Regions from separate parts of the Lentzea chajnantorensis genome, predicted to be linked through region 3. Evidence: riboswitches for the same ligand, from Rfam matches in the RefSeq annotation. Region 3 holds a riboswitch; each other region holds the start of a gene.
The links. Region 3 has a riboswitch for cobalamin ahead of ACVDFE_RS33260 (CbtB domain-containing protein). Riboswitches for the same ligand answer to the same signal wherever they lie in the genome.
Positions count from the first base shown of each region.

Region 1: linked by a shared signal. The riboswitch ahead of ACVDFE_RS12890 (FecCD family ABC transporter permease) and the one ahead of ACVDFE_RS33260 (CbtB domain-containing protein) in region 3 are both predicted to bind cobalamin.
Region 2: linked by a shared signal. The riboswitch ahead of ACVDFE_RS34135 (ribonucleoside-diphosphate reductase subunit alpha) and the one ahead of ACVDFE_RS33260 (CbtB domain-containing protein) in region 3 are both predicted to bind cobalamin.

Region 1 is NZ_JBSDZT010000002.1:2,454,607-2,458,776, forward strand. Features, by position in the region: gene ACVDFE_RS12880 (3-isopropylmalate dehydrogenase) at 108-1,145, shown strand; gene ACVDFE_RS12885 (YciI family protein) at 1,210-1,629, opposite strand; cobalamin riboswitch at 1,713-1,855, shown strand; gene ACVDFE_RS12890 (FecCD family ABC transporter permease) at 1,891-2,913, shown strand; gene ACVDFE_RS12895 (ABC transporter ATP-binding protein) at 2,913-3,653, shown strand; gene ACVDFE_RS12900 (ABC transporter substrate-binding protein) at 3,650-4,170, shown strand, end outside.
Region 2 is NZ_JBSDZT010000002.1:7,111,296-7,115,465, reverse strand. Features, by position in the region: gene ACVDFE_RS34135 (ribonucleoside-diphosphate reductase subunit alpha) at 1-1,581, opposite strand, end outside; cobalamin riboswitch at 1,685-1,894, opposite strand; gene ACVDFE_RS34130 (hypothetical protein) at 1,958-2,125, shown strand; gene ACVDFE_RS34125 (LysE/ArgO family amino acid transporter) at 2,091-2,639, opposite strand; gene ACVDFE_RS34120 (LysR family transcriptional regulator ArgP) at 2,739-3,596, shown strand; gene ACVDFE_RS34115 (DUF998 domain-containing protein) at 3,731-4,170, shown strand, end outside.
Region 3 is NZ_JBSDZT010000002.1:6,940,598-6,944,767, forward strand. Features, by position in the region: gene ACVDFE_RS33240 (antibiotic biosynthesis monooxygenase family protein) at 1-78, opposite strand, end outside; gene hisG (ATP phosphoribosyltransferase) at 75-935, opposite strand; gene ACVDFE_RS33250 (phosphoribosyl-ATP diphosphatase) at 950-1,213, opposite strand; gene ACVDFE_RS33255 ((2Fe-2S)-binding protein) at 1,320-1,970, shown strand; cobalamin riboswitch at 2,019-2,193, shown strand; gene ACVDFE_RS33260 (CbtB domain-containing protein) at 2,226-2,414, shown strand; gene ACVDFE_RS33265 (CbtA family protein) at 2,431-3,180, shown strand; gene ACVDFE_RS33270 (GntR family transcriptional regulator) at 3,217-3,930, opposite strand; gene ACVDFE_RS33275 (GntR family transcriptional regulator) at 3,961-4,170, opposite strand, start outside.

The DNA of each region.
Region 1 (4,170 bases), 4.5 Mb from region 3:
CACCCCGATGGGGTGTCCGGCATGCGGCGAGCGGCCGTGGTGCCGGTAACCTTTCGCGGAGGAAAGTAGTCCCACCAATTGGGGACTGACACCTGGGAGGTGTGTGGATGCGGCTCGCAGTGATCCCAGGAGACGGGATCGGGCCCGAGGTCATCGCTGAGGCCCTGAAGGTCCTCAACGAGGTCGTTCCGGCGGCCGAGATCACTCGCTACGACCTCGGCGCGGCGCGCTGGCACGCCACGGGAGAGTTGTTGCCCGAGTCGGTGCTCGGTGAGCTCCGCCAGCACGACGCGATCCTGCTCGGAGCGGTAGGCGATCCGTCGGTGCCGAGCGGAATCCTGGAGCGCGGCCTGCTGCTGCGCCTCAGGTTCGAGCTCGACCACCACGTGAACCTCCGCCCCGCCCGTCTCTACCCCGGCGTCCGCAGCCCGCTCGCGGACCCGCCGGAGATCGACATGGTGGTGGTCCGCGAGGGCACCGAGGGCCCGTACGCGGGCAACGGTGGCCTGCTGCGCAAGGACACCCCGCACGAGATCGCCACGGAGGTGTCGCTCAACACGTCGTTCGGCGTGGAGCGCGTGGTCAGGGACGCCTTCGCGCGCGCCTCGGCCCGTCCGCGGCGGCACCTGACGCTGGTGCACAAGACGAACGTCCTCACGCACGCCGGCTCGCTGTGGTCGCGCGTGGTCGAGGAGGTCTCGCTGCAGCACCCGGACGTGACGGTGGCATACCAGCACGTGGACGCGGCCACGATCCACCTGGTCACCGACCCCGCCCGGTACGACGTGATCGTGACGGACAACCTGTTCGGCGACATCCTGACCGACCTCGCCGCCGCCGTTACGGGCGGCATCGGCCTGGCCGCGTCGGGCAACATGGACGTGACGCGGCGCAACCCGTCGATGTTCGAGCCGGTCCACGGTTCGGCACCGGACATCGCGGGCCAGGGCATCGCCGACCCGACGGCCGCCGTGCTGTCGGTCGCGCTGCTGCTCGACCACCTCGGCGAGCACGAGGCGTCGCGCCGGATCGAGGCGTCCGTGGCGTTCGACCTGGCGACCCGCGACCACCAGTCGCCGGGCGCGACGTACGCGATCGGCGACCGCCTGGCCGCCCTCGTGTCCTCGAACGTCCGCACGGGCTGACCGTTGTAGTGCACGCGGGGAGCTTTCGTACTCTTGTAGAGCACGAAAGGTCCCCGCGTGACTTTCACAGCTGGGCGGTGGACTCGCGCCAGGCGCGCTCCTTCTGGATCCACTCGTTGTCCTGCGGGAACTCGTCGATCGTCGGCACGCGGCGGATCTCGGTCTTGAACCCGGGCCCGGCCATCGGCATCCGCTTCGCCCACTCGACCGCCTCCTGCAGCGAGGACACGTTGAGCAGGTAGAAGCCGCCGAACAGCTCCTTGGTCTCGCCGTACGGGCCGTCCGTCACGATCGCCGGTTCGGCGGAGAAGTCGACGACGACGCCCTCGGACGGGTCGGCGAGGCCCTCGGCGGCGAGCAGCACCCCGGCCCGGATCAGCTCGTCGTTGAACGCGCCCACGACCTCCAGCATCTTGTCGAAGTCGAGCTCGCCCATGTTCGCGTAGGCCTCGTCGGTGGCGCGCATGATCAGCATGTACTTCACGGTGGTCTCCCTGCGTTGTGCCCTGCTCGCTGACGTCCACAGGTCGAACGGGCACCCCGCCGGATCGACATCACAGCGGAGAAATTTTCGAACTTCCTGTTTGCGCAGGTAGGGTCACCCGAAGTCGTGCGTGGGGGAAGACCGGTCGAAGTCCGGCGCTGACCCGCAACGGTAGGTCCCCGGCCAGGGGACGAGCCCGAATGCCCGCACACGGCAGACATAGGACTCCAACTCCTGCCGTGGACTGCGGGAAGGGCACATGTGATCGGGAAGATCAGCGCGCTCGTCGGCGTGCTCGTCGTCAGCATCGTGGCGGGCGTCGCGCTCGGCCCCGTCTCCGTCCCCTTCGGCGTCACCGCCGACCTGCTGTGGCAGGCGGTCACCGGCGGCACCGTGCCCGCCCACCTCGCCGGGCAGTACCACATCGTCTGGAACATCCGGCTGCCGCGCGTGCTGCTCGCCGCCGTCGTGGGCGCGGGGCTGAGCGCGGTCGGCGTCGCGATCCAGGCGATGGTCCGCAACGCGCTGGCCGACCCGTACGTGCTCGGCATCTCCTCGGGGGCGAGCGTGGGCGCCACGGCCGTCGCGACGATGGGGGTGCTGTCCGGGCTCGGCGTGTACGCGCTGTCGACGGGGGCGTTCCTCACCGGACTCGGTGCCACCGCGCTCGTCTACCTCACCGCGCGGTCGAGCGGGGCGCTCACGCCGTTGCGGCTCGTGCTGACCGGCACCGCGCTCGCCTACGGGTTCTCGGCCGTGGCGATGCTGCTGGTGTTCCAGGCACCGCACGGGGAGGCGGCGCGGGCGGCGATGTTCTGGCTGCTCGGCAGCCTCGGCGGGGCGGACTGGAGGTCGTTGCCGGTCGCCACGGTCGTGACCGCGCTGGGCATCGCCTACCTGATGACCAAGGCGCGGCCGTTGAACGCGCTGGCGATGGGCGACGAGACCGCGACCACGCTCGGGGTGAGGGTCAACCGGTTCCGCACGCACCTCTTCGTCGTCACCGCGGCCATGACCGGGGTGCTGGTGGCGGTCAGCGGGGCCGTCGGGTTCGTCGGGCTGATGCTGCCGCACCTCACCCGCATGGTCGTGGGCGCCGACCACCGCAAGGTGCTGGCCCTCGCACCGCTGGCCGGTGCGAGCTTCCTGGTGTGGGTGGACGTCGCCGCGCGGATGCTCGCCGCACCCGAGGAGCTGCCGCTCGGCGTCATCACGGCAGCGCTGGGCGTGCCGTGCTTCATCTTCCTGATGCGCCGCAGGGCGTACGTCTTCGGAGGCCGCTGATGCGCGTCGAGGTGCACGACGTCACCGTGCGGAACATCATCTCCGGCATCACGCTGCACGCCTGCGACGAGGTGGTCGGCATCGTCGGGCCGAACGGCAGCGGCAAGTCGACGACGTTGCGCTGCGTCTACCGGGCGCTGCGACCGGACGCCGGCGCGGTCCTGCTCGACGGCGAGAACGTCCACAGGCGACAGGGCCTCGCCCGCGACCTCTCCGCGCTGACCCAGGAGTCGCAGGTCGAGTTCGACTTCACCGTCACCGAGGTCGTGGAGATGGGCCGGCTGCCGCACGACCGCGACCCCGTGCGCGACGCCGCTGTCGTCGCAGAGGCTCTGGCCACAGTGGACGTCGGGCACCTCGCCGCCCGCAGCTTCCTCAGCCTTTCCGGCGGTGAGCGCCAGCGGGTGCTGATCGCCCGCGCCATCGCCCAGCAACCCCGCGTGCTCGTGCTCGACGAGCCGACCAACCACCTCGACATCCGCCACCAGCTCGACGTCCTCGCGCTCGCGCGGGGACTCGGCGTCACCGTCCTGACCGTGCTGCACGACCTCAACCTCGCCGCGTCGTACTGCGACCGCCTCTACGTCCTCGACGAGGGCCGGGTGGTCGCCTCCGGCACCCCGGCGGAGGTCCTCGTGCCCGAGCTCGTCGCCAAGGTCTTCCACGTCACCGCACACGTGGTCGCCCACCCCACGACAGGAGTCCCCCAGCTCCTGTTCGACCAGGAGGTCACCCCGTGAGAACCGCACTCGTCACCGCCGCCCTGCTGCTCGTCTCCGGGTGCGGCGCCACGGTCGCGCAGGACACCTCCGCGACCGAACCCGTCACCGTCACCAACTGCGGGCAGCAGGTGACCTACGACAAGATTCCGTCCAAAGTGGTCACCAACGACACCGGCATCACCGAGCTGATGTTCGCGCTGGGCCTCAGGGACCGCATGGCCGGCTACGTCGTCAACGGCATCGACACCGTCGACGTGCGGACCTCGCCGTGGAAGGCCGACTTCGACAGCGCGAAGCACCTGTCCGACAAGATCTCCAAGGAGGTCGTGCAGGGCGCCAACGCCGACCTCGTGTTCGCCGGCTGGAACTACGGCTTCAGCGAGAGCACCGGCTTCACCCCGGACGCGTTGCGGCAGCTCGGGATCGCCACCTACCAGCTCACCGAGGCGTGCCGCAACGGCGTGGGCAAGCAGCGCGGCATCATGCCCGCCCTCGACGCGCTCTACACGGACCTGCGCAACCTCGGGAAGATCTT
Region 2 (4,170 bases), 170 kb from region 3:
CGTCGTGGTGAAGTGGACCTCGACGCCGCGGGAGGCACCGCCGCTCGACTCCAGCAGGCCTTGCAGGAGCTTCCGGGTCTGGGCGTGCGGCAGGTGGGAGAACCTGCGGGCGATCCGCTTCCGGCGGTCGTCGTCGTAGAGGTCCTCAGGCGTGAACGGGAACGCGGAGGCACCCACCTCGGGTTCGGAGGCCCAGTGGATCCACACGTGGGTGTCGTCGCGGCCGTTCTCCCGGAAGCGGACACCGCGCGCCGACAGGTGCTCGCGGACGAAGTCCAGGTGCGCGTCCAGCCCGGGTTTCCCGGAGACACCCCACCGCACCCCGTCCTCCGACAGGTGCCCGCCACCGAGCAGGACGCCGTACAGACGAGCATCGTCCTCGCTGAAACCGGCGACGGGCACGACCTCCCGCGGAACCACCCTGGCGACGAGGTCACCCTTCTCCAGCCGACCGGCGTCCACCCACTCCGGCCGCACCTCGTCGCCGGCGAGCTGCTTGAGCGTCCGCGCGTTCTCCTGGCCGAGCGGCACGCCCCTGACGGCGTACAACGGGTGTCCGGCGGTGACCCTGAGGGGTGCGGCGGAGTGCTCGACCTCCACCTCGACCATCGGGTCGACCTGGTCGTAGAGCATGACGTCGGTGACCTCGCGGTAGGTGCCGCTCACCCCGAGCACGAGGTCGCCGGCCACGACGTCCCTGATCGCCTTGACGCCGTCGGCGGTGTGGACGCCGGTGTCCGGTGCGAAGCACTGGTTCACGGCCACGGCCGTGTCGTTCGCGATCTTCAGGAACGGCACCACGCCCTGCGACGTGCCGTTGGTGCCCCTGATGTGCGCGCCGATGCCGCGCACCGGCGTCCAGTCGTTGCCCAGGCCGCCCGCGAACTTCGAGAGCAGCGCGTTGTTGCTGATGCCGTGGAAGATGCCGCCGAGGTCGTCGGCCACGGTGGTCAGGAAGCACGACGACAGCTGCGGCCGGGTCGTCCCGGAGTTGAACAGCGTCGGTGTCGAGCACATGAAGTCGAACGACGACAGCAGCTCGTAGAACTCGACCGCGCGGGCGTCGGGGTCGTCCTCCTCCAGGGCGAGGCCCATGGCCACGCGCATGAAGAACGCCTGCGGCAGCTCGTAGCGGCGGCCGTCGCGGTGCAGGAAGTAGCGGTCGTACAGGGTTTGCAGGCCCAGGAACTGGAACCGGAGGTCACGGGACGGGTCCAGCGCCGATCCCAGGCGGGCCAGGTCGAACGAGGTCAGCCGGGGGTCGAGCTGGCCGCAGTCGACGCCGTGCCGCACGAACGAGGCGAAGTACGACGGGTAGCGCTCGGTCATCTCGGCGTGCGACAGCGGGACGCCGCACGCCTCGGTGCGCAGCCGGTCCAGCAGCAGGCGGGCGCTGACGCAGGAGTAGTCCGGGTCCTGCTCGACCATCGCGCGGGCGGCCATGATCGGCGCCAGGGCGAGCTCGGCGTCGGTGATGCCGTGGTACAGGTTCCGCTTGGTCTCGGTCAGCACCGCCTCGGCCGATGCGTTCGGAAGATCGGCACAGGCTTCCTCGATGACCACTGAAAGGCGGTCGGGCACGCTCTCTCCTCGCGAGCTGGGCCCAGGAGGAAAAGCGCATGCGCGCACCGTTCACCGGTGCACACAGCCGCCCTCCCTCGGGGCACCGTGTCGTGCGCGCAGGCTTGCGCGCACCCCGGTGGCAGGTCTTCGGACTCGTGGGCGTCGAACTCGCGCCTACCGGCCGTCGCTTCCCAGGTCTCGCGACCCAGTGCTTCGTTGACGGCTTTCGTTCCCACTCACCGCTGCGGGGCAGTCCCGGACTCGCACCGGGTTCCCTCTTGCCTCACCGGCCCGTTGTCCGGGCCGGCGAACCACCAGTGCGGCAGATACTACATGTGGTGGTGGGTCCTTGATCACCACCCAACATGCGTGTCCCCTGGGTAGGGTGGTCGGCGTGGGTGAGGTTCGGCCGCGGGTCTTCTACGGTGCTCTGCTCAGTGCGGGGCTCGCCTCCGCGTCGCTGTTCGCGGGAGCCGCGGCGCCGGTGACGAGCGGCGTGCTGGCCGGCTGCGCGGTCGCCGCGCTGGTCACGTCCCGGCGATCAGCGCGACCCCGAGGCTGATCATCACGGCGGCGATCACGCCGTCCAGCACGCGCCACGCGCGCGGCTTCGCGAACAGCGGGCTGAGCAGCCGGGCGCCGAACCCGAGCGCGGCGAACCAGGTGATGCTCGCCGTCACCGCGCCGACGCCGAAGAGCCAGCGGCCGGCGGCGATCGACCCGAGCAGCAGCACGGTGTCGAGGTAGACGTGCGGGTTGAGCCACGTCAGCGCGATCGCGGTGAGCACGGGCCGGTGCCGGGCGCCGGTGTCGGCGTGCAGGGCCTGCGGGCGCAGTGCGCGCCGCGCGGCCAGGAACCCGTACCCCAGCAGGAAGAGCCCGCCCACGACCGCGGCGACGGTGACCGCCTGCGGCCACCGGGTGACGATCGCGCCGAACCCGGCGACGCCCACGGCGACCAGGACCGCGTCCGACACGGCGCACACGGCGACCACCTTCGCCACCGCCTCGCGGCGAAGTCCTTGGCGCAGCACGAAAGCGTTCTGGGCGCCGATCGCGACGATCAGGGTCATCATGGTGCCGAAGCCGAGCAGCAGGTCTGTCACGCGGTCCACGCTATTGACGCGTTCTTGATGAGGCCAGCTGAAGATTCTTACGTACCATTAGCGCTCGTGATGGACCTCGACCTGGTGCGCACGCTGCTCGCGGTGGTGGACAGCGGCACGTTCGACGCCGCCGCCACCGCGTTGCACGTCACGCCTTCCGCTGTCTCGCAACGCATCAAGGCGCTCGAACAGCGCACGGGCCGGGTCCTGCTGGTCCGCGCCCGCCCGGTGCGGCTCACGCCGTCCGGTGAGGTGATCGTCCGCTACGGTCGGCAACTGCTGGCGCTCGACCAGGACCTCGGGGCGGCGCTCGGCGAGGACGCGGTCGTGCGGGTGCCGATCGCGGTGAACGCCGACTCGCTCGCCACCTGGTTCCTGCCCGCGCTGCACCGCGTGCCGCCCGAGCTGCGGATCTCGTTCGACCTGCACCGCGAGGACCAGGACCACACGACGGCGTTGCTGCGGCAGGGAGCGGTGATGGCGGCGGTGACGTCGTCGCGCGACCCCGTCGCCGGCTGCTCGGTGCGCAAGCTCGGCCACATCCGCTACGCCGCGATGGCCGCCGAGTCCTTCGTGAACCGGCATGCGGCCGGGCCGTTGAAGTCGTGGCTGCCGGATGCCCCGGTCGTGGTGTTCGACCGCAACGACGACCTCCAGGACCGCTTCGTCCGCACTCTGACGCGGGGCCGCGGCGCGTCCGAGCACCGCCACCACGTCCCGTCGTCCGAGGTCTACGTGCGCGCCGTCGCCACCGGCCTGGGCTGGGGCATGGTGCCGCCGCAGCAGGTGCTCGACGGCCTGGTCGACCTCGCTCCCGGCCGCACGGTCAGCGTCCCGCTGTACTGGCAGCAGTGGAAGCTCGACTCGCCCGCACTCACCGCCGTGGCCGAGGCGGTGGTGGCCGAAGCCGCGCAGGCGCTGCGCTGAGTCCCCGGGGTGGGGCGACGCGCCGCCGAACCGGGCTCGTGCTCCCGGCCGGGAACCTGTCCGGCGCCTGAGAGCATCCTGTCGGCTTCCTGAACCCAGGAACCCCGGGGGTTCACCCGCTCGTTGACCGGTTTGTGCTGATTCCTCGCCTCGCCGCCACCGGCGGTTCGCTCGCGGTCGTCGCGACCGTCGCCATGGTGGGCCTGCTCGACCTGACCGTCGGCGCTCTGCACCGCACGATCAGCGAGTACGCCCTGGGCGACTACCGCCCGGTGTTCGACGTGGCCGTGCTGCTGCTGGTCGCGGGCTCGGCCGGCATCCTCACCGCGCTGGTCCACAAAGGACTGACCCGGTGGCGGTCGGCGGGCTCGGTCGCGTTGCTGCTGTGGTCGTTCGGCCTGCTGCTCGTGGTCGTGTTCCCGAAGACGAACTGGGCGATGGGCACCAACCAGCTCAGCGGCAGCATCCACCGGTTCGGCAGCATGGTCGCGTTCGTGAGCCTGCCCGTCGCGGTCGTCCTGCTGGCCCGGCCGTGGCTGCGCGACCACGTCTGGGGGCGACACGCCAGGTGGAC
Region 3 (4,170 bases):
CCGCGCCTCGCCGAAGGCCTCCTCGAACTCCGCCGCACGTCCGGGCAGGACGTCCAGCACGGCGTGCTCCAGGATCACAGGCGGCAGAACCGGATGTCCGAGGCCAGGATCGCCTTGGCGCCGATCGCGGCCAGCTCGTCCATGACCCGGTTCGCGTCGCGGCGGCGGACCATCGCCCGCACCGCGACCCAGTTCTCGTCGGCCAGCGGCGCGACCGTCGGCGACTCCAGGCCCGGCGTGAGGCTGATCGCCTCGTCCAGCAGCGTGCGCGGGCAGTCGTAGTCCAGCATCAGGTACTGCTGGGCGAACACGACGCCCTGCAGGCGGGCCTGCAGCTGCTTCTTGGCCGGCGAGAGCTCCGAGCCCGCGCGGTGCACGAGGACCGCCTCCGACTCGCAGATCGGCTCGCCGAACGCCACCAGGTCGTGCTGGCGCAGCGTGCGGCCGGAGCCCACGACGTCGGCGATCAGGTCGGCCACGCCGAGCTGGATGGAGATCTCGACCGCGCCGTCGAGGCGGATCACCGTGGCGTTGATGCCGCGGCGTTTGAGGTCGCGGCCGACCAGCTTCGGGTAGGCGGTGGCGAGCCGCTTGCCCTCCAGGTCCTCGACCGTCCAGTCGGTGCCCCGCGGGCCCGCGTAGCGGAAGGTGGACCCACCGAAGCCCAGTGCCAGCAGCTCCTCGACGGAGGAGCCGTTGTCATCGGCGCCCGAGTCGGCGGCCAGGTCGCGGCCGGTGATGCCCAGGTCGAGGTCACCGGACGCCACGTAGATCGCGATGTCCTTGGGGCGCAAGAAGAAGAACTCGACCTCGTTGTTCGGGTCGAGCACGGTCAGGTCGCGCGGCTCGTGCCGCTGCCGGTAACCGGCCTCGGTCAGCATCGCGGAGGCGCGTTCGGCGAGCGCGCCCTTGTTCGGGACTGCTACGCGCAGCATCGGTCAGCTCTCCGTCAGAGGTACTTGTAGACGTCGTCGAGGGTCAGGCCGCGGCCCAGCATGATCACCTGGAGGCGGTACAGCAGCTGCGAGATCTCTTCCGCGAGCTTCTCGTCGGACTCGTACTCGGCGGCGATCCAGACCTCGCCCGCTTCCTCCAGGACCTTCTTGCCCTGCGCATGGACGCCGGCCTCAAGCGCAGCCACGGTGCCGGAACCCTCCGGCTTGGTGCGGGCTCGTTCGGTCAGTTCGGCGAACAGCGAGTCGAAGGTCTTCACGGGGGCACATCCTCCCACCTCCGGACGGGTGGTCCACACCGCGGTCACCTCTGTTCCAGCCCGTGGACGTGATCTGTCCTGCATGGACACCCAGTAGCGTGAATCTGTGTCGGAGTTCGCCGAAGTCCTCGCAGCGCTGCGCCAGGTGCGCGGCATCAACCCGTTCTTCGCGCTGGACGTGGGCCGTCCGGACGACTCGTGGCTGCCGGGGACGGCACTGCTCGAAGGCCCCGCCCTCAGGGAGACCATCGACGCGATCGCGGCCCGCTACAACGCCGCCGAGCCCCGCGTCGCCGCCAGCCTGTTCTTCCTCAGCTACACCGCGCGGCTGCTCAGCCCGCTCACCGCGACGGACCTGCCGATCGACGTGCGCCCGGAGAACCTGTGGTGGCAGCACCACCGCCGCAACGGCCTGAGCGTCCGCATCGACACCCCGCGGCTCGGCCCGCGCCCGGCGGAGGCGCTCGCACCGGTCGTGGAGGCGGTCCACGCGGTCGTGCCCGTGGCACGCGGTCTGCTGTGGGGCAACGCGATGTCGAACATCGCGGGCGCGCTGAAAATGGTGGTGCGAGCGGGTGCGCTGAGTGCGGAGGAAGCGGAGGAACGCGGCAACCGGCTCATGGCAGCGCCACCGTTCGAAGGTGCCGGGGAATTCGTCACCCTGCCCGGCGAGGTCGCGTTCCTGCGCCGGTCGTGCTGCCTTTACTACCGCGTTGCCGCAGGTGGGAAGTGCGGGGACTGCCCTCTTGTGAAGTGATGAAGACGACAACTCTTATGGCCGGTTGTGCGTGAACCGCCGTTCACCTTACGGTGCACGCGCCGCAGTGACGGGAAGCCGGTGGAAATCCGGCGCGGTCCTCGCCACTGTGACCGGGAAGCGATCCCCGCCGAGCACGTCACTGGTCCCGCGAGGGGCTGGGAAGACGCGGGGGCAGCGTTGATCCGGGAGTCAGGAGACCGGCTGCGGCGCCGTAAGGAGTTTCACCTTCCACGAGGTATGGAGGAGCCCGTCATGACGAGCCCTGCAGCAAGCCTGTCCGCCGTCCGCGTGCCCAAGTGGGCCTTCGCCGTCTCAATGCTCGGCCTGATCGTCACCTACCTGGTCCTGCAGGAGAACGGCCTCGCTCTCGGTGCGAGCTCGGAGCTGCTGCACGAGTTCTTCCACGACGGCCGCCACGCCCTCGGCGTTCCCTGCCACTGATCCGCTGATCACGCAGATGACGACCACGTACAGGTCGATCGCACTGCGCGGACTCGCGGCCGGCGCCATCGCCGGTACCGCCTCCGCGCTCGTGCAGCTCCTGGTCACCGAGATCCCCATCCGCGCCGCACTGGCCGTCGAGGAGGCCCGCACCCCCGCCGGTGACGGCCACTCCCACTCGCACGGCGAGGAGGGGCTGGTCAGCCGCGGCGTCCAGATCGCGGGCGGCATGCTCGGCGTGGTGATCGTCGGCATCGCCGTCGGCCTGGTGTTCGCCACGGCCTACGCGCTGTCGAAGCGCTGGTTCGCCGACCGCACGCCGTTCACCCGCAGCACCGCGTTCGGAGTCGCCGTGTTCGGTGCGGTGGCGCTGCTGCCGTGGCTGAAGTACCCGGCGAACCCGCCCGCGGTGGGCGACCCGGACACGGTGAACTACCGCACCGCGCTGTACCTGGGCGTGGTGGTGGCCGGTCTGGCGATCGTCTGGGGAGCGAGCTGGCTCGCCTCGGCACTGGCCGCGCAGCCGCACCCGGTCCGCGTGACCGCGGTGCTGCTCGCGGTCGTGGCGGCGGTGGCGGTGGTGCTGGTGGCGTTCCCCGCGCCGCCGGACACGATCCCGGCGGACATGCCGGTGGCCGTGCTGTGGCAGTTCCGCCTCAGCTCACTCGCCCAGCTGGCCACGCTCCACGTCGGTCTCGGCGTGGTGTTCGGCCTGCTGGTCGATCCGGCGACACGCCGGGCGAAGGCACCCGTCGCGGTTTCCTGATGGTCCGGGGCGGTCGTCGCGGCGACCGCCCCGGGTCTACAGGGCCTGGTGGTAGCGCAGCTCGTAGCGGTGCGAACTCTTGATCAGCACAGACGCCTCCACCGGGCGATCGTGGTCGCTGTAGACGACCCGCAGCTGCCGGATGACCGGCGTCCCGCCGGGCAGGTCGAGCGCCTCGGCTTCCGCAACGGTCGGTGGGCGCGCTGAGATCCGGTCGACGAACGACCGCTGGACGAAGCCGAGGTCAGCGAGCGCCCGAGGTGCACCGCCGCGGATCTTCGCAGGTCTCGCCAGGGCGGTGTCACCGGCGATGTCCACCGGGTAGTACGACGCTGACAGCTCCACCGGCTGGTCCTGGTGGCTGAGGATCCGGGTGCGGACGACCGCCGGCACTCCGGGGCCGAGGCCCAAGCCCTCGGCCACGTCGGCCGGAGGGACGACCGTGTCGACGGCGAGCAGCTCGTAGCGGAACCGGCCTGCCCCGGGCTCGATGTAGGCAGCGGCGTCGACCACCAGCGGTTCCCGGTCGCGGACGTACACGCCCTTGCCGGCGCGGCTGTCGAGAAGACCCTCGTCCTTCAACGCCTTCAGCGCGTGCTGGATGGTCGCGTTGGCCGCACCGTGCTGTGCGACGAGCTGTGCGGTCGACGGCAGCTGCGCACCCGGCGGCAGCTCTCCGCGCATGATGAGGTCGCGCAGCTCCGCCGCGATCTGCTCGTGCCGGGGCCGGACGTCACGTGCGCGGGGCAATGCCTGCTCCTCGGAACTTCGTCTGGACGGTCATGGCGTCAGCTCATAACGCAGCCGCCGCCCATCGGACACCATCGTCATCACGGTGGCCTCGACAGGCCGATCCTCCTCGGTCAGCAGCGAACGCGCGAGCAGCAGAACGCAAGACTGGCCCTCGAGTCGCAACGCGGTCCGCTCGTCCACTGTGGCCAGACGAGCGCTGACGTCCTCGCGCACCCGCTTCGGGGGATGACCGAGCCC